DNA from 2 places in the Ornithinibacillus salinisoli genome. Region 2 is predicted to be linked to the other one. Evidence: a T-box and tRNA genes for the amino acid it is inferred to sense, from the RefSeq annotation. Region 2 holds a T-box; the other holds one or more tRNA genes.
What was found. A T-box is a leader RNA that pairs with one kind of tRNA and senses whether it is charged. The one in region 2 lies ahead of tyrS (tyrosine--tRNA ligase), so its partner is inferred to be a tRNA-Tyr.
Positions count from the first base shown of each region.

Region 1: it encodes a tRNA-Tyr, which carries the amino acid that the T-box ahead of tyrS (tyrosine--tRNA ligase) is inferred to sense. The anticodon was not compared.

Region 1 covers NZ_JBHUMI010000005.1:129,140-138,121, forward strand. The annotation lists gene rocF (arginase) at 1-773, opposite strand, end outside; gene ACFSTA_RS03130 (phosphomevalonate kinase) at 1,128-2,228, opposite strand; gene mvaD (diphosphomevalonate decarboxylase) at 2,239-3,216, opposite strand; gene mvk (mevalonate kinase) at 3,251-4,213, opposite strand; gene ACFSTA_RS03145 (hydroxymethylglutaryl-CoA reductase, degradative) at 4,210-5,499, opposite strand; tRNA gene ACFSTA_RS03150 (tRNA-Lys) at 5,699-5,774, opposite strand; tRNA gene ACFSTA_RS03155 (tRNA-Gln) at 6,088-6,162, opposite strand; tRNA gene ACFSTA_RS03160 (tRNA-Tyr) at 6,172-6,256, opposite strand; tRNA gene ACFSTA_RS03165 (tRNA-Thr) at 6,296-6,371, opposite strand; tRNA gene ACFSTA_RS03170 (tRNA-Val) at 6,378-6,453, opposite strand; tRNA gene ACFSTA_RS03175 (tRNA-Glu) at 6,458-6,532, opposite strand; gene fabI (enoyl-ACP reductase FabI) at 6,914-7,690, shown strand; gene ACFSTA_RS03185 (YwaF family protein) at 7,787-8,503, shown strand; tRNA gene ACFSTA_RS03190 (tRNA-Thr) at 8,566-8,638, opposite strand; tRNA gene ACFSTA_RS03195 (tRNA-Asn) at 8,660-8,734, opposite strand; rRNA gene rrf (5S ribosomal RNA) at 8,822-8,937, opposite strand.
Region 2 covers NZ_JBHUMI010000018.1:49,505-58,486, reverse strand. The annotation lists gene ACFSTA_RS16230 (EAL domain-containing protein) at 1-1,269, opposite strand, end outside; gene ACFSTA_RS16225 (YbxH family protein) at 1,482-1,673, shown strand; gene ACFSTA_RS16220 (DUF2187 family protein) at 1,717-1,935, opposite strand; gene ACFSTA_RS16215 (DinB family protein) at 2,034-2,558, opposite strand; gene tyrS (tyrosine--tRNA ligase) at 3,240-4,493, opposite strand; T-box leader at 4,540-4,748, opposite strand; gene ACFSTA_RS16205 (hypothetical protein) at 5,005-5,727, opposite strand; gene ACFSTA_RS16200 (ATP-binding cassette domain-containing protein) at 5,730-6,593, opposite strand; gene ACFSTA_RS16195 (GntR family transcriptional regulator) at 6,590-6,967, opposite strand; gene ACFSTA_RS16190 (ABC transporter permease) at 7,313-8,413, opposite strand; gene ACFSTA_RS16185 (ABC transporter permease) at 8,413-8,982, opposite strand, start outside.

The DNA.
Region 1 (8,982 bases), on a different contig from region 2:
TCCATAGCTAAATGGCTTTCCCGATATGTCATCCCACCTAGAACTGGAGTACCTACACCAGGTGCTTCTTTCGGATCCAGGCCATCTAGGTCAAGACTCAGATGAACGCCATCAGTGCGTTCCTTTAAATAATTAATAGTTTCTTCCATGACATGAGACATTCCATTACGATCTATTTCATGCATCGTATATACTTTAATGCCTTTTTCTCTAATTAATTCCCGTTCACCTGGGTCAAGCGAACGTGCACCGACGATTACAATATTTTCTGGTTTAATCTTTGGAGCATAGCCAAAAATATTCGTTAATTTCTCGTGCCCTATTCCTAAACTTATTGCTAATGGCATACCGTGAATATTTCCTGAAGGGGACGTCTCACCTGTGTTTAGATCACCGTGAGCATCATACCAAATAACTCCAAGATTATCATAGTATTTAGAGGTTCCTGCCAAGCTACCGATCGCAATACTATGATCCCCACCCAAAATTAGGGGGAAACGATCTTTTTGTATTTCTTCATCCACCATTCTAGCTAAATGTTCATTAGCTTCTATCACTTGTTCTAAGTTTTTTAAATTTGTTCCATCATTATAATTAACTTTTTGATCAGGTCTATTGATTGGGATATCACCTAAATCATGGATATCAAAGTCTAGCTCCTGTAATTTTTCAATTGCTCCCGCATAACGTATTGCACTTGGGCCCATATCGACTCCACGTCTACTTTGGCCTAAATCCATCGGAACACCTATCATAGATATTTTCTTTTTCATTTTCTCTGCACCTCCAAAATTTTCTGTGTTGCCAAGAATAAACCCTACATCAATTATGTATTGCTTACACTTTTCTAAAGCCGCCTTAATCTACTATATTTTAGCTAAAAATAACAAACGACTCAACTTAACAATAAAATGCATATATATACACTACATAAAAGAAAACACGCCCTTTTATAGGAATATGTCGACTTTGGGCGCAAAACCCGGTTTTTGTCGGTCGTCCTTTTATCTTACAGTTTAAGGGAATTGTTTTTGTACGGAGGTGGAGCAAGTAGTGCTAATGCTCTAGCTCTGTAGTTTGACGTGGCTAAAAAAAATCAGGTGATAGTATTACTATCGATCCCGATTTTATCGTACTCTTTTAGCACCACTCTCAGAAACAGCTAAATCCAATACCCGAATTCCTGCTTCTTCCCATGCTCGCTTCACCTGATCCGCTTTTTCCTTGGTAGGCAAAAAGGCAATGCCACAATCTCCTCCACCTGCACCTGATGGTTTTCCTGCACCATCATATTGTTCTGCAATATCACACAACTTGGTAAGTAAAGGTGTTTCAATTTCAACATTGGCTTCCTTACCCACATCTGCTAGTGCTCGTCGATTTTGTTTTATACCGTTAATTACTAACATAGGATTGTCTTCCTTTACTCCTGTTAAAAAGGAACTTACTGCCTTTTCACTTTGCGAAAGGAATATCTCATATTTTGCTATATTATTATCTTTTAATTTCATCAGCTCATTAACCAGCTTTTTCGTAGAAGCTGGTTTCCCTGTCCATCCAATACAAAGATGTAGATGTTGGGGATATGGTAGCGATTGTACAGATAAATATGTCCAGTCCCTTTCCAACAACTCCTTTATTGAACTTGCCTGTTCATATTCCTTTTGTAGCCAATACGCCTGAAAAGAGGAATATTCAAGTATTCCCCCATAACTAGAAGCCGCAACATCTGCTCCGGATCCATTACCTTGTGTTGCCGCATGTGTAATAGCAGCTAACTTATAAATTACATGGGCTTCAGGTTTATTTGGTAAATATTTTTCAAGAATTGCAGCAACCACAGACGTTACTACTGCTGCACTAGATCCCAATCCATATTTAACCCCTGTATCATCTAATTCACTTTTAACCGTTAGTAGAAATTTCTCCGGGGTAAACCCACATTCATTCAAGTATGCTAAAGCAATACCCATTGCATTTGCTACAAAATGAGTCCTTTCATCAGTAGCATCCACCACTACTTTTCTACCTTCAAATTCCCATTTTAATTCGACCATATTAAAATTTTCTAACGTGAGTAGATTCTGTTCACTATTTTCAATAGTAGTATAAACATAACGGTCCACTGCCAAAACAGCTAGCTTATTATATGGCTCTAGCACTGCAAATTCACCAGCAATCATTAATTTTCCGGGAACTCTAACCGTCAACGATGTATTTGGCAACACAATTCAACCCCTATATGTAGGTTACTCCTTGCCCGGAACGACTAAGTTTAACATCAGTTACACCAGGAATTTCTCGGAGGATATCTTGAACTTTTTCTTCATTTTCTGGTAAGTAAAGCACTTTAACATTTGGTCCAGCATCTATTGTGAAATATGCAGGAATACCATTTTCTCTTAGTTGTTGCACGGTTTGCATAACCGCTAATGTTGTATCATGCCAGTACGTAAATGGAGGATTTGCACCCAACGTAGTAGCGTGCATTTTCAAGCAATTTGCTTCAGCAATCTGTCCAACTTTTTCAAAATCACGCTCTTTTATACCTTGCTTTATATCTTCAAGATCACTCGGAATACTATCTACCCAACTAGAAAAAAATGGAGAGGTTTCAACCGTGCGTCTCATACCCTCTCGGCTAGATACTTTCTTCATTTTCGCAGATAACACAACTGCAGCCACACGAACATCCCAATGATCTTGTGGAGAAACAGGAACAGCATATGAATCTGACCCATCTAGTTCCATACCTTTATGCCATTCAACAAAACCACCGTAAATTGAACGGCAAGCAGAACCAGACCCTTGTCTTGTTATTTTAGAAAGCTCTTGATCCGATAAACCTAAGTTAAGTGCCCGTGCTGCTGCTGCTGCCAAAGCTGCAAATCCAGATGCTGATGAAGCAAAACCTGCAGCTGTAGGCACCTCATTAATAGAGTGGACTTCTGCAAATAATGTCTTTTCTTGAGCATATTCACGTATCAAATCGAGGAACTTTGTTACACGGTGATACTGTTCATCAGTAACAAGCTTATGATCTAAATAAAAAATATCTTCTGTTAAATCCTCACGAAATTCTACAGTAGTCTTTGTGTAAAATCCGTCCAATGTTAAGGAAAGACTATTGTTAGTCGGGAGTATTAATTTTTCATCACGTTTTCCCCAATACTTAATTAAAGCAATATTCGTATGCGCTTTTGCCGTCGCCTTCATTTAAATCTCCTCTTCCGATCCAATGTTAACTAAATTAATCTTGTTTTCTTAGCACAAAAGGCCACACTGTATGGGCGCCAAATTTCTTAAGCTTTTCAGCGAGTTGTCTGGAATGAACTTCATTTTTTGCTAATGCAATAATACATCCACCATTCCCACCGCCAGTTAATTTCGCACCTAGGGCTCCTTCTTGACGAGCAAAATGTATTAATTTATTTAGACCTGCATCACTTACACCTAATGATTCTAATTCTTTTTGAGCCTCATTCAACATTTGCCCTAAAAAGTTCTTTCCAGCTTTTTCTAATGCATATTTTGCTTGATGTGTTAGTTCACCAATTCGTTCAATTTTCGAATGGATACGCCTTGGAGCAGTTTTTAGTAAATGGGCAACTGATTCAACCGCTGAACGCGTATCTCCAATTCTCCCTGAGTCTGCAACAATAAAGTGGAAATCAGAACCTGGCTTAATGTAATGAATTGGCGTTTCCTTCTCAAACCATACCGGTGATTCCGATGTGATAGTTAACGTATCAATTCCACTCGGTGAGCCATGTGCAAATGTTTCTGCGATATTAGCAAAATGGAGCAATTCATTTTCTGTATAACTAACATCCGCATAGGCGAATAATGATCGAATGATCGCAATGGCAACGGAAGCACTTGAGCCTAGCCCTTTACCAGGTGGTATCGATGACTTTACACGAATTATTAAATCTCTCTTTGGTAATTGAAGATGCTCTAATGTCGCTTCGATACTATTAATGATTCCATCCAAGGTTATAGGAGCTGACTCCATCGCCCCCTGATAAAATGTGCTATCGAAAGTTATTGGACCGGAGATTCGTTCGATCACTGATTCGACTCCAACTAATGGAAAAGGGATAGCGATAGCAGGTTGCCCGTGTACAACTGCATGTTCCCCAATCAGAATTAGTTTACTATGAGCTATTCCTATAGCTGTTTTTTCTGTTGTTGTTAATTTTTCGATACTCATTTTGAATATTGTGCCACCAATTCTTTAGCTTTTCCAACACGGATTTCTTTTTCTTCTACTAACTTCTCTGCAATAATATCGATCATCTCCCCAGTAGCTCCAGCCGCTATTGCAACAGAGCGTGAATGTAATGCCATATGACCTTTTTGGATACCATCTGTCACTAAGGCTTTTAATGCTCCTAGGTTTTGCGCTAAACCTACAGTAACGATTACTTGAGCCAACTCTTGTGCTGATTCAACACCTAATATACTATGCGCAACTTTAGAAATCGGATGTACCCGGATAGAACCCCCAACCGTTCCAACTGACATTGGAAGCTCTAATTCTCCAACTAAATTTCCTTCTTTATCAACAGACCATGTAGTCATGGAACCATAATGTCCAAACCGAGCTGCATAGGCATGGGCACCCGCTTCTACCGCCCGCCAATCATTACCAGTTGCAATGACGATCGGATCAATTCCATTCATGATACCTTTGTTATGTGTCACAGCACGATAAGGATCTGATGCTGCAAATTCATATGCATGGACAACACCATCTCTTACTTCTTCTCCAGAATAACCGCCACTTTCCAATAATTCAGGTGGTATAACACATTTTGCTTTTGCTAAACAACGGTCTGCATAATTGGATAATATCCGTAAATATACTTTACCATTTGTAATTTCTTCAACTGTTGGCGCAAGTGCTTCTACCATTGTATTAATTACATTCGCTCCCATTGCATCGCATGTGTTTACATAGACATGCAAAACGAGCATTTTCCCATAGGAGGAAGTGGAATCCTCATTTAATATACGTACTTCTATATCCTCTGCTCCTCCACCTCTTTCTAACATACTTGGATGCGCAGCGTTTGCTATATCAATTAATTTTTGTTTATCACTTAATAGTGCTTGTTTTGCCAACTGAAAATCTGGACATCCAACTACTTGGATTTGCCCAATCATGACTCGTTCTGTTGCTTCAGCTGTAAATCCACCAGCTTCTCGCACAATTTTTGCAATATAACTAGCAGAGGCCACAACGGATGGCTCTTCGATAGCCATTGGTACTACATACTCTTTCTCATTAATTAAGAAGTTTAAGCCCAATCCTAACGGAAGTGGAAAGGTTCCAATAACATTTTCAATCATTTTATCTGCAGTATCAACGGGTAACGGGTCTTTTGCATACAAATTTTCTATTTCCTCTTGTGAGAACGTATGAATATTCGCTAATAGTTCTCTCCGTTCTTCTACAGTTTTATTATAGAAACCAGGTATTCTAGAAGAATTCATATTATACCATCCTTTATAGCATCTATTAAAAAATCAAAGTTAATATAATTATATCGTATCAAATACATTATAGTATACTTAATTTACTTTATCTATTATGTTAAAAAAATGCTTAAAATGCAAATAAAACAAGGTTGTATGCTGTTAGCAACCTTGTTTTATTTAAGATATTTTATGTAATTGTATTATTGTTAATAAATGGTGAGCCATGAAGGATTCGAACCTTCGACCCTCTGATTAAAAGTCAGATGCTCTACCAACTGAGCTAATGGCTCATTAAATTATGAGTTCTTATTCTATTCGTGCGTTCATCCAAATGACCCCTACATCTTATAGCTTATTCAAAGATGATTGGTGCTTCGGGGTTACTCGAAGCTTACTCGGTAGTTGCTTTGCTCGTTGCTCTACCTGTGCTCGTCGTGTTGCAAGTAAGTCACGAAGTAGCACTCCTCGCAAGCCTGCACATAGCAGCGTATTCGATGATGCTTGCGGCTAGCTAATGGCTCGTTTAATTATGAGTTCTCTAGTTTTTACCTATGTATATTAATAAAACATTCAATTTCACAGCTATTTAAGGCAAAAAAAAAATGGCTGGGCTACCAGGATTCGAACCTGGGAATCACGGGATCAAAACCCGATGCCTTACCGCTTGGCTATAGCCCAACAAACTAATGGTGGAGGGGGGCAGATTCGAACTGCCGAACCCTGAGGGAGCGGATTTACAGTCCGCCGCGTTTAGCCACTTCGCTACCCCTCCGTAGTTAGTTTAATCAATGTTATTTTTTTTATACATAAATGGTGCCGGCCAGAGGACTTGAACCCCCAACCTACTGATTACAAGTCAGTTGCTCTACCAGTTGAGCTAGGCCGGCAAAATATGGTGGAGGATGCAGGGCTCGAACCTGCGACCCCCTGCTTGTAAGGCAGGTGCTCTCCCAGCTGAGCTAATCCTCCGTGTTGGTGACCCGTACGGGATTCGAACCCGTGTTACCGCCGTGAAAGGGCGGTGTCTTAACCGCTTGACCAACGGGCCATTCATTAAACCCTATTAGCTTGTTTCAGCCAACGAATTTTATTATATACAGATTCGACACCTTTGTAAAGAGGAAATCATTATTTTTTTTAAAAAAAGTTTATCCTTTAACAAAAACCTTGATATGACTTGATTTACAACAATTATTAGATGATATTTCATTGTAATCAATACCTTTTTAACTTTAATTATTGGTGTTTTTTTTTTTATATTTACAAAATAAAAAATACTAAAAAGTTCATTTCATAAAAGATTTTCGAAGACATATTCTGACACAGTCCATTAAAAATTACATGAAAAAAGTTAATTAGCAAAATTGGTTTTTTCTTTAATCAGATGATAGGATATAATGGATAATGAAAACTATTTGGAGGTGTAATAATGTCTGGGTTATTACAGGGAAAGAATATTGTAATTATGGGTGTAGCGAATGAAAGAAGTATTGCCTGGGGAATTACAAAATCATTACATAATGCAGGAGCTAATTTAATTTTTACTAATAGACAAGAACGTTCTTATAATAAACTATTGAAGCTTCTCGAAAAAAACGAAATCGAAGCAAAGCTAGTAGTTAATTGCGATGTTGCTAGTGATGAAAGTATCGCCCTTGCATTTGACAAAATAAAAGAGGATGTCGGTGTTATACACGGAGTTGTACATGCCATCGCTTTTGCAAATCGTGATGAGCTAAAAGGAGAATATGCTGATACATCTCGTGAAGGGTTCTTATTGTCTCAAGAAATTAGTGCATATTCACTTGTTGCAGTTACTAAAGCTGCTAAAGAGTTAATGACTGAAGGTGGAAGTATTGTCACTCAAACATATTTAGGTGCAGAGCGTGTGATTCCAAATTATAATGTTATGGGTGTAGCTAAAGCTTCACTTGAAGCCAGTGTAAGGTACTTAGCAGAAGATGTTGGAAAATACGGTATTCGTGTTAACGCTATATCCGCTGGACCAATTCGTACACTTGCTGCTAAAGGAGTTTCAGGATTTAATGAAAAAATGGGTGTTGTCGAAGAGAAGGCTCCATTACGCAGAAATGTAGATCAAGATCAAGTTGGAGATGCCACGATGTTCTTTATAAGTGACTTATCTCGAGGAGTAACCGGGGAAGTATTACATGTTGATTCTGGTTTCAATATTATCGGTGGATAAATAACATCCTTTTTAACAATCAACTATCAGACGCTTACTTAAACTAATAGTAGGCGTCTTTTAACATATAATGAAATAAGGAGGGGGGAGTATTAGGTGCAAAGTTGGTTTGGAAAAACAACTGATATCACGTTTGAAGTATTTGAAATGAACCATATCATTATGATTTCAATTCATGTCATTGGATCTCTTCTCCTATTTAACTTAGGTAAGAGGCTATCATCCCGTACACAACATTTCATACGTTGGGGATTGTTATGTACTCTAATCCTTTCTGAAATAAGCTATCAAGTCTGGGGGATATACAATGGAGCATGGAATCCGAGAGAGTTTTTACCATTTCAACTATGCAGTATAGCTGGGATTATAGCAATGTTTGCACTATACTCGAAAAATATTAAATTAATTCAATTACTTTTTTTCATTGGCATTATTCCATCGATATTGACGGTTTTAACTCCTGAATTACATCATGGTTTTCCACATTTTCGCTTCTGGCAATTTTTTATTCATCATATTGTATTAACTTGGGCTAGTATATTTCTTACAATCTCTTTTAATGTAAGAATCTCACTAATAATTACAATTGAAATCTATATATATTTATTAGTCTATGCAGGATTTATTGGCTTTTTAATAAATCCAATATTCAATGCGAATTACTTATTTCTCGCTAATACACCAAGAGCAAATACACCTTTAGGTTTACTTGGGAGTGGTTTATCGTATTATGTAAATCTTTGTCTTATTGGTTTAGGTGTTTTTCTATTACTATTTGTTTTTTATAAACTTTTTGTAAGACTTATAAAGTAAAGTTTATCATTTTTTAGATCAAAAAAAGGATTACCTCATTCGCAATCCCTTTTCATGTTAAGAGCTTCCAAGCGGACTTGAACCGCTGACCCCCACCTTACCATGGTGGTGCTCTACCGACTGAGCTATGGAAGCATATTTTTTTAGACAAAAAAATGGCTCCACAGGTAGGACTCGAACCTACGACCGATCGGTTAACAGCCGATTGCTCTACCACTGAGCTACTGTGGAATAATCAAATTTAGATATTGTTTGTCTTGTTTTTAACACAAATGTATTTTACCACGTTTATTAATAAATATACATATAAAAAAATTTGCCTGGCGGCGTCCTACTCTCACAGGGGCAATGCCCCAACTACCATCGGCGCTGAGAAGCTTAACTTCTGTGTTCGGTATGGGAACAGGTGTGACCTTCTCGCTATCGCTACCAGACATACACGACGTATGTCGTTTCGTTTTGTTTGTTCATAGGACGTG
Region 2 (8,982 bases):
AAATTCGTCCCCACCATATCGAGCCAGTAACCCATCTTGTTCCTTTATAATTGGCAAGACCCTTCCTGATACTTCTTTAATCAATGAATCGCCAATATTATGACCAAGTAAATCATTGACCCTTTTAAAATCATTAATATCAAAAAACAACAAAGACATCTTTTCTTGTCCTTCTTTTTTGTATCTTTCAAATTCCTTCCTAAATAAATATCGATTAGGAAGCAATGTTAATTGGTCAGAGTATGCTAATTTTGTTATTTCATTTTGCTTATCTTCAAGGGAAGAAAGCATTTCATTGATGGAATAGGAAAGGGCTGTAATTTCATCTTTACTGCCATTTCCCAAACTAACTCTAGTTTGTAGATTTTTACTTTGTTGTATTTTATTTAATTGTAGAGATAACTTTTCTACTCTCGTTAAAATAAACCGATTTAAGAAAAAAATGACTAAGAAAGTTAAAACCATACCAATGATAATAAGATATCCTAATAACCGGGATATGTCTTCCTTTTTTTGCAAATAAAACTCTCTCTCATCAGTATAACTAATTTCATAAATTGCTTCTTCTAAATGATCTTCTAAAAATAATGACCCTTTTAACTCTGATTCACTAATGTTATCCACAATTGGTCCTGCTTGATCCACCCCAGAATCTAATTGATTTAATGAAAGAGATAAGGAGAGACGTTCCCCTATCTTCGTAATGGATCTTTGATTAATAAATCTCCCCATTATTAAAGTTCCTGCTGATGGTCCATCACCACTACTTTTGTATACCGACTGTAGGGACGTCATCGTTAATCCATAGGAAGTTGAAATAAGAAAAGTATCATCGATTTGATTGGAAGATTGGAATAATGGTAAAAAATTTGAGTGAAAATTTGGATCTAAGTCCACATTTATTCTTTTTTCTAAATCGTATCCTCTTTGATCAACCACTTCATTATTTCGATCTAAATATATCATAAAATTCAAGATATTATTTTCAAATGTATCACCTTGAAGATTTACATCTGGATATGCTGGATACTCATGTTTGATAAATAAATACGTATCATCCCAAACGGACCAATCACGGTTTGTTCGGTTTAGACTCTCCATTTGTCCTATTAGAATGTTATTTATTCTCTCCAGATTTTTTAATGCACTACTACGGTCTAATTCAATGGAATCTTCTAGCATAATGGGCCTGAAAACGATATATATAAGTGCAATAAAGACAGCCGTCGTAACCCATAATACCAAAAGAGTTTTTGCTTTAAGTTTCATCTTTCCTTCCTTTCCAGTGACAAGGTACAAATTCAATATTATATTACCATTCAGCAGATGAATTATATAGTTCTTTTGTACTATTTTTAGATATGTATTAAGAAATATATGTCCGTTATTTAAAGGTTGCCTTAAATAGGTGTGAAATATTATTAACATGTAGTGAAATACTAAAGATTATATTCATTTATGATATGGAGTTGGTAATATTTATGGGTGCAATAGAAAGAAGTGGTTATCGTTTTGAGCCTGAGTATAGTGTAATTGAACAAAATGGAGCAATCCATGTCTATCATGAAGGAGAGTTTGTTGAGGAATTAAAATTTTCCTTTTCAGGGAACTCCCCTGAGCCTGCCAAAATTGAACAACTTGTAGAAAATTTTTGTGAACAACGAGGTCTTTAACCATGAAAAGGTGAGAGATTATTTACCAACCTCTCACCTTTACTTATTTTACTTTTTTATAATTTTTATGATTAACAACCGTTTTAATCGGTTCACCTGTTTTTGGGTTTTTACCGATTTGAATGATGACTGTATTATCTCGTACAGTAAGCACTTTTCCTTTTGAACCTTTATATTCGCCTTTTTCTACTTGAATTGTATCTCCTTGATTTGCTTTTTTTATATTAGATGTACTCTGATCTAAATTCATTTCCTCTGTCATTATTCTCTCTCCTTTTTACATTAGCATTATTATTGTTATTAAAAGTGACTATTTTCATGCGGAGAGATTGAAATACCACAAATTGGTCCACTAATACATCACCTTTTTAAAATGCCTAAATATTCGTTCCATGGACCAACATCTGTTCTGTATCTCTCTGCCATCACCCGTACACATTGATTAATATGTGTTAAATCATGTACAACCCATGTTGAAAGTAATTCTCTTAGCTTTACTACACCAAACGCAGGATGTATACCTGTTAATTCCAACTGGGAATCCGAATCAACGATCGTCTTCAGTTTGTTTATGTTTGAAGCTCTAATTGTAGTGAATTCAGCCAGCTTCTGTTCCATTGACTTTTCAGTCGTTTCATTTAAGTGAGCAAATCTGTCAAACGGTGGAAAAGGCTTGCTTTCCCCATCTTGAAGAATCGTTTCTAATCTTGGAATCCAATTCGTTTTTTCTCCTTCAATAAGATGCTCCACTACTTCTGTTACATTCCATGTCCCTTCCCCTTCATTACATTGTAGCCAGCCATCTGATAAATCAGACAAAAAGTACCCCAACGTTTTCGGTGTGCGCTCCAAAACCTCAATTGCTTCTTCCAAATTGAAATTCATAAAAGCCTCCCCCTCCCATGACTAAGCAGCCACTCATTATTATTTATATAAGATATATATGCTTCAATTAATATGAAAATCCGTTAACTTAAGGTGCCAGGCACCTGTAAAATTTTTACATAACATCTTAACAATAAGGAAAAAGAAAAGACCAAATTTTTGACCAGTATGTATTGTAGTATTGTCGCAATTTAATAATAAAATTAGCAAAACAATTAGAGTTTTTTATAAGGATGAATCAGTATTAGTTCAATATGACTGGTGGGATGAAGTTAATAATGTAAAAGGACGAATGTTGGAGCATACCTATAATGGGCAAAAACAACAGTTTGACTATGTTATTACATTTACAGTTTTACCTATTAAAACCAAATAATTGGTACAAATGCAATAATCTTTGGCATTCACAAGATACCTATATGGAACATAATTAGATTTAATGAACCGTCTAAGAGTCTCTAATAAAAATTGCCTATAAATTATATTTATAGGCATTTATACTGTAACACAATTACCTTAAAATAGATACATTTGAGGAGTGTTTTGTTCAATTTAATGCCGGTTTTGTTTTAGATGTTCAACAATCAAATACTCCCCTTGATTATCAGCACCTCTATCTAACATGTCATTGTTGTTCCGTTCGAATGCTCTCTTTTGGACTCCTCAATGGTATCCACTTATTTAAATTAACTTTACCTGCAATTTTATAAATTTACGTTTCCCAACTTGAATAATAGGCTGATCCATCGTATTTACTTGTAATTGTATGTCATTAACCTTAACTGTATCTACCCTTACCCCGCCATTCTGTATCATTTTACGTGCTTCCGTTTTTGACCTTATTAATTTTAGTTCTACAAGTAGATCTACTAATGGAACTAGTAGTTCTCCTTGCCATTTCACTACTGGAATTTCATCAGGTAGTGAACGATTCTGAAACACTTTTTTAAAGGCTTCTTCAGCCTTCTCAGAATCCTCAACGCCATGATACATCCGTACAATAGTCCTTGCTAACAACATCTTTGCATCTTTTGGATGAAGCTTTCTATTCTCTAATTGGTCTTTCGTTAGATTCTTTTCTTCAAGTGATAAATCCGTGATGAGATCAATATATTTTATAATTAATTCATCGGGTATGGACATTGCTTTTCCGTACATTTCACTTGGTTTATCATCAACCCCTATATAATTTTTTTTGGATTTAGACATTTTTTCTACACCATCAAGACCTTCAAGTAAAGGAAGTAACATAACAATTTGTTTTTCTTTTCCAAAATGCTCTTGTAGATGCCTACCCATTAATACGTTAAAATGCTGATCAGTACCACCAAGTTCTACATCACTTTCAAGCTCAACGGAATCATATCCCTGCATGAGTGGGTAAAAAAATTCATGCAAAGAAATTGGTTTTCCGGTAGAAAAACGCTCTGAGAAATCATTTCTCTCAAGTAAACGTGCTACTGTGATACTTGAAGATAAATTAATAATCTCTTCTAGGTTAAGTCTGCTTAGCCATTTTGAGTTATAATGCAATTCTACTTTTTCCATATCTAAAACTTTATTAAATTGATCAAAATATGTTTTAGCATTCTTCTTAACTTCCTCCATAGAAAGTTGTTTTCTTACTGTCGACTTTCCAGTTGGATCACCTATTTTACCAGTAAAATCTCCAATGATAACTTGGATAATATGTCCGTTTTCTTGAAACTGTTTAAGTTTATTTAACACAACGGTATGACCTAAATGAACGTCTGGGGCAGATGGATCTAATCCTAGCTTTATTTTCAACGGACTATTTTTTAATAATGACCTAGCGATCTTGTTCTTCAGTTCTATTTCAGGAATTATCTCATTTGCTCCATTACTATAAATATCATATTGCCTCTTGACTTCAGCTAATTGTTCACTTGTAAGGTTTTCTAAAAATTCTTCCAAACATATCTCCTCCATTTCTCCAAGTATTAAAAAACCACGTCCCTAAAAAAGGGACGTGGTTAACGTGGTACCACCCTTATTGAAGATTACTCTTCCACTCAAAACGATAACGGTTTGCCCGTTCTTTACTACATGCAACTTCGTAAAGAAAGTTCAAGAAGGTAATTCGCGCTTATCTTTGTACTGATTTACACCATTCATCAGCTCTCTGGAACAGGGAGATAAGTCACTACTAATTTCTATCATTACTTATAGTTTTATTTAATTTACAAATATTTCTGTATATCATACCCTGAAAATGCCTATGAATCAATATGATATTTATATTTATTTTACGAACTGTAGCTTTTCAACGAGTCTTCGTAAATTTCCACTAGTAATGTACTTTACAATCTTCACTGCACCTGATTGCGAGCGAATCGCTACTGGTAAAGAAAGTGATTTTTTTTTCGAAGAAGCTATGTCCGTGCACTCAGAAAGCAAAGTAATCTGCTGGAGCAATATTCCCAGTTTAATCCTTTCTAGTCTTTGCCTTCAACGGAGCATTTCGTAAAATTGGATATGATAATAATAATGCGCCAATGCTACATAAACCTAGTAAAGTAATTAATGTCATTCCCAGAGCATCTAAATCCAATCCTAAAAACCACTCCATACTATTGTTTAAATAACCACCATAATACAAAAACATAACCATGATCGACAACAACATGAGGATGATTATACTTTTTCGCATCCCCAACCGAAAATTAATACTATATAGTAGGAAAGGTACTCCGAACAAAAAGAGTCCAAACATAAGATCAATCCATAAATAAGCAAAGAAATGGTAATCACCTACTAAGAAAATCCCCGGATGTAAAATATTCGCTCCGATTTCCCATTGAAGGTATACAGTTTTTAAAATAAATTGTAATACATTTAAAAATATAATACTCATGACAACGGCTAATATACCAATACCATAAAATACCTTGAGTAATTGAACCCTCGTACTTCCCAAACCGATCGCAATTGGATACAGTGATTTATACCCACCTATGGAAAATAACATAATAAAGAAATATGCGGGACCTGAAATCGAAGCAACTACATCATTTCCAATCCCAAATATATATCCAATAAGGAGCCAAAACACCGTCAATGGAATGGTAATGTAGAGAAACACCATTTTACCCAAAAAATATAGGGCATCCTCCGATACTAAACGAATTGTTCCATATAATGAATTCATCCCTACTCTGCCTCCTCCGTCTTATTTAGTAAATAATCCTGTAGCTTAGCTTTTTCTATAGAAAGTCCATGATGTGATGCAATGTCTTTCCACTCATCATTAAAAGGTACATCAACCATCACTTTTAATCTTGACCCTAATCCACTTTTTTCTAAGATACTTAATCCATCAACCACTTTTTCTATCTTGTTTTGTTCTCCTGCTAACCATACTCCATACTCCCTCATCTCATCCATGGATTCATGTATGAATACTTTTTTGTCATGAACAACAACTAGTGATTCACATATAGGCTGTATTTCTTCAATATGATGCGTAGACAGCAAAATCAATCGTGGATGTTCCTCGTGACTTTCACGTAAAGACTGATACATTTTCTTACGCATGCTTGCATCCAATCCATTACTAGGTTCATCAAGGATCGTAATTTCTGCATGACTAGAAATACCTATGATAAATTGCAAAGCTGATTTCATTCCCTTTGACAATTTAGATATTTTCTTCTTTTCATCTAACCGAAAGGTCTTTAAAAGTCGTTTAGCCAAATCCTCATCCCAATTGGAATAATAATACTTACCAAATCGCAGGGCATCTTTTACACTCCATATGCTACTGAATGGGTGTTCCTCTTGCATATAACATACATACTGAACAGCTTCTGCATGGTTATAGGGAGCCATTCCCATAATTTCAACTTTGCCTTTACTAGGCTTTTCATGACCAGCAAGAAGTTTCATTAATGTGGTTTTTCCTGCCCCATTTCGTCCCCAAATTGCAGTAATACCATACTCCTGTTCGCTATAGGAAATATCCTCAAGTACTGGTGCATCTCCGTAACCATAGGTAACATTCTCAACCTGTATCATTTGTTTTCCTCCTCTTTTATTAATTCCAATACTGCATCAACACTCATATCCAACCGCTTTGCTTCTTCAAGCAGTGGCAAAATATATTCTTTTTTATACTGTTTTTTCCTTTCATTTAACAATTTTGTTTTTGCCCCTTTCACAACAAACATCCCAATCCCACGTTTTTTGTATATTATTTCTTCATCAACCAAGGTTTGTAATCCTTTTCTCACCGTTGCCCTATTAATGTTATAAAAATTTGACAGTTCATTTTCAGATGGAGCTTTTTCTTCTTCTTTTAAATGTCCTTCAACAATGTCATTTCTTATGATTTGTGCAATTTGCTGAAAGATCGGTAGTGACTCGTCTAATATTGGCTTCAACAAGAACACTCCTTTCTTTTTCTCGATTTGTACATGAAGTCGAATTGTTCGGTTGTATACTCGTGTAACCAACTATACATCAGAGGTTCGAATTTGTAAAGACCATTCTATAAAACTCTAAGTAGTTATGATGTGTGATTAAATAGAAAAACACTGAACTCGATCCATTAATTTAGAAAGAGTCAGTGTTCTTGTAATCATTGGTACTTTTCACTTGAACAAATTAAGCGTTTCACTTGGAAACAAAAAATCCAGAAAAGTTGTTTAATTAGATATAAGGGTTTAATATCAAAAGGAGCCCGAATTCGCATATTATTTTTAAACTTAATCAGGGTTTAACAACTCTTCGCTATTTCATCCCCTTATCCGTTCAACCATATTAATTCCTACCCCCATACACACCACACCAATAAGTAACATTAAGGAAATTGATAAAGCAATATCATTCCAGTGTGCATTAAACAGAGCTACATCCATCATTGCTTCTGTAGCATGAGACAACGGAAATAGATTTCCTATAAATTGAAGGATTGGATTACTTATTGTTCCTGGAGGCATATAAACACCACTGATGATAGGTATAATTGGAATGATCGATGGATAGATCATATTAAATTTTTCAGGGGTTTTGGTGATACCAGCAATTAACATCGCCATACTAACCATACTTAGTGTATACACTGCCGTAATAACCAGAATCATTCTAAGGTTCCCAATATCATAGCCCATTATATATTGAAAAATGAGAAAAACAGCTATCATTTGAAAGAAACCAACGCAAAAACTATAAAATAAATGTCCTACATACATACTAGTCTTACTTACCGGAGAAAGAATCAATCGGTTCCATATGCCACTTACCTTATCTGCATTGATTCCATTTACTTTAAACCCAATGGTAAACATTGCCATAAACAAGGTAAAGCCAAATAATAATTGCATCCCCATATTATGCTGTGGAACTTCTCCACCAGTTAGCGTTTGTGATTCAACTTTTATTGGTGGATGATCCATATAATTGTCCACTTCATTTCGTAATTCAGAAGTATCCTCTGTACCTGCAACCGCTTCAAGTGTTGCCTCTTTTGTAAATACTTTATCAACTTCCTGCTCAACAAGTTGTATACTTGGCATATCGGATGCAGTAACCAAACGATAATCGCTCTCCATTAACCGAATGGCTACATCTCTTTTTCCTTCAGAAACATCTTTACGTGCTTTCTTTTCGTCCGTAATAACAAATTCAATATCACTATCCTCATTTAATAATTCTGCCCATTTCCCTTCAATTTCTTGAGCGTTTGATTCAGAACTAAAAATCGCAACAGATGTTTGTGCATACTGTGAGTTATCTCCAAATATTACGGTTGCTATAATACTTAATACAATAAATAAAATAATTGTTAGTGGCTTTCGTCTATCTTTCGTCCACTGTGCCATAAAAACTGGGTACATTATACTCTCCCCCTCCTTGGAAAGGCCACCATTCCAATAATCAAACAGACAATGAAAAATACGATAAGGATAATAATTGGTATGATTAAGTCCTGCAAATCAGTATATTGAATCCACTCGATCAAAACGGTCTGTGTTAGACCATTTGGCGTCCATTCCCCAATTCTTTGCATAAACTCGGGAAGCCCTTGTATTGGAAAGAAACCACCTCCAAGAACTCCAATCGTCATAATAATTAATGTAGTTAATCCACTCACTGCATTTGGGTCATGCAGATTTAATGTTATGGTTGTAAATACCGCAGATAATCCGGCGACCGATAAAGCATAAACGGTAATGACAGCTATTAAACCGAGCCAAAAATCAAGCGATTTTCCGGGAAAGACATCTAATATTAATTGCGAAACCGTAATCGTAATCATCATCTGTAACCAGACTAAACAAAACGTTGCAAATGTTTTACCCATTAGATAATATAGGGGATTACTATTGGTCAATAAGATCCGATTAAAAACTCTTTCCCTCTTCTCCGTCACGGTTTTTAACGCAATCGTCTGGGAAATAAATAG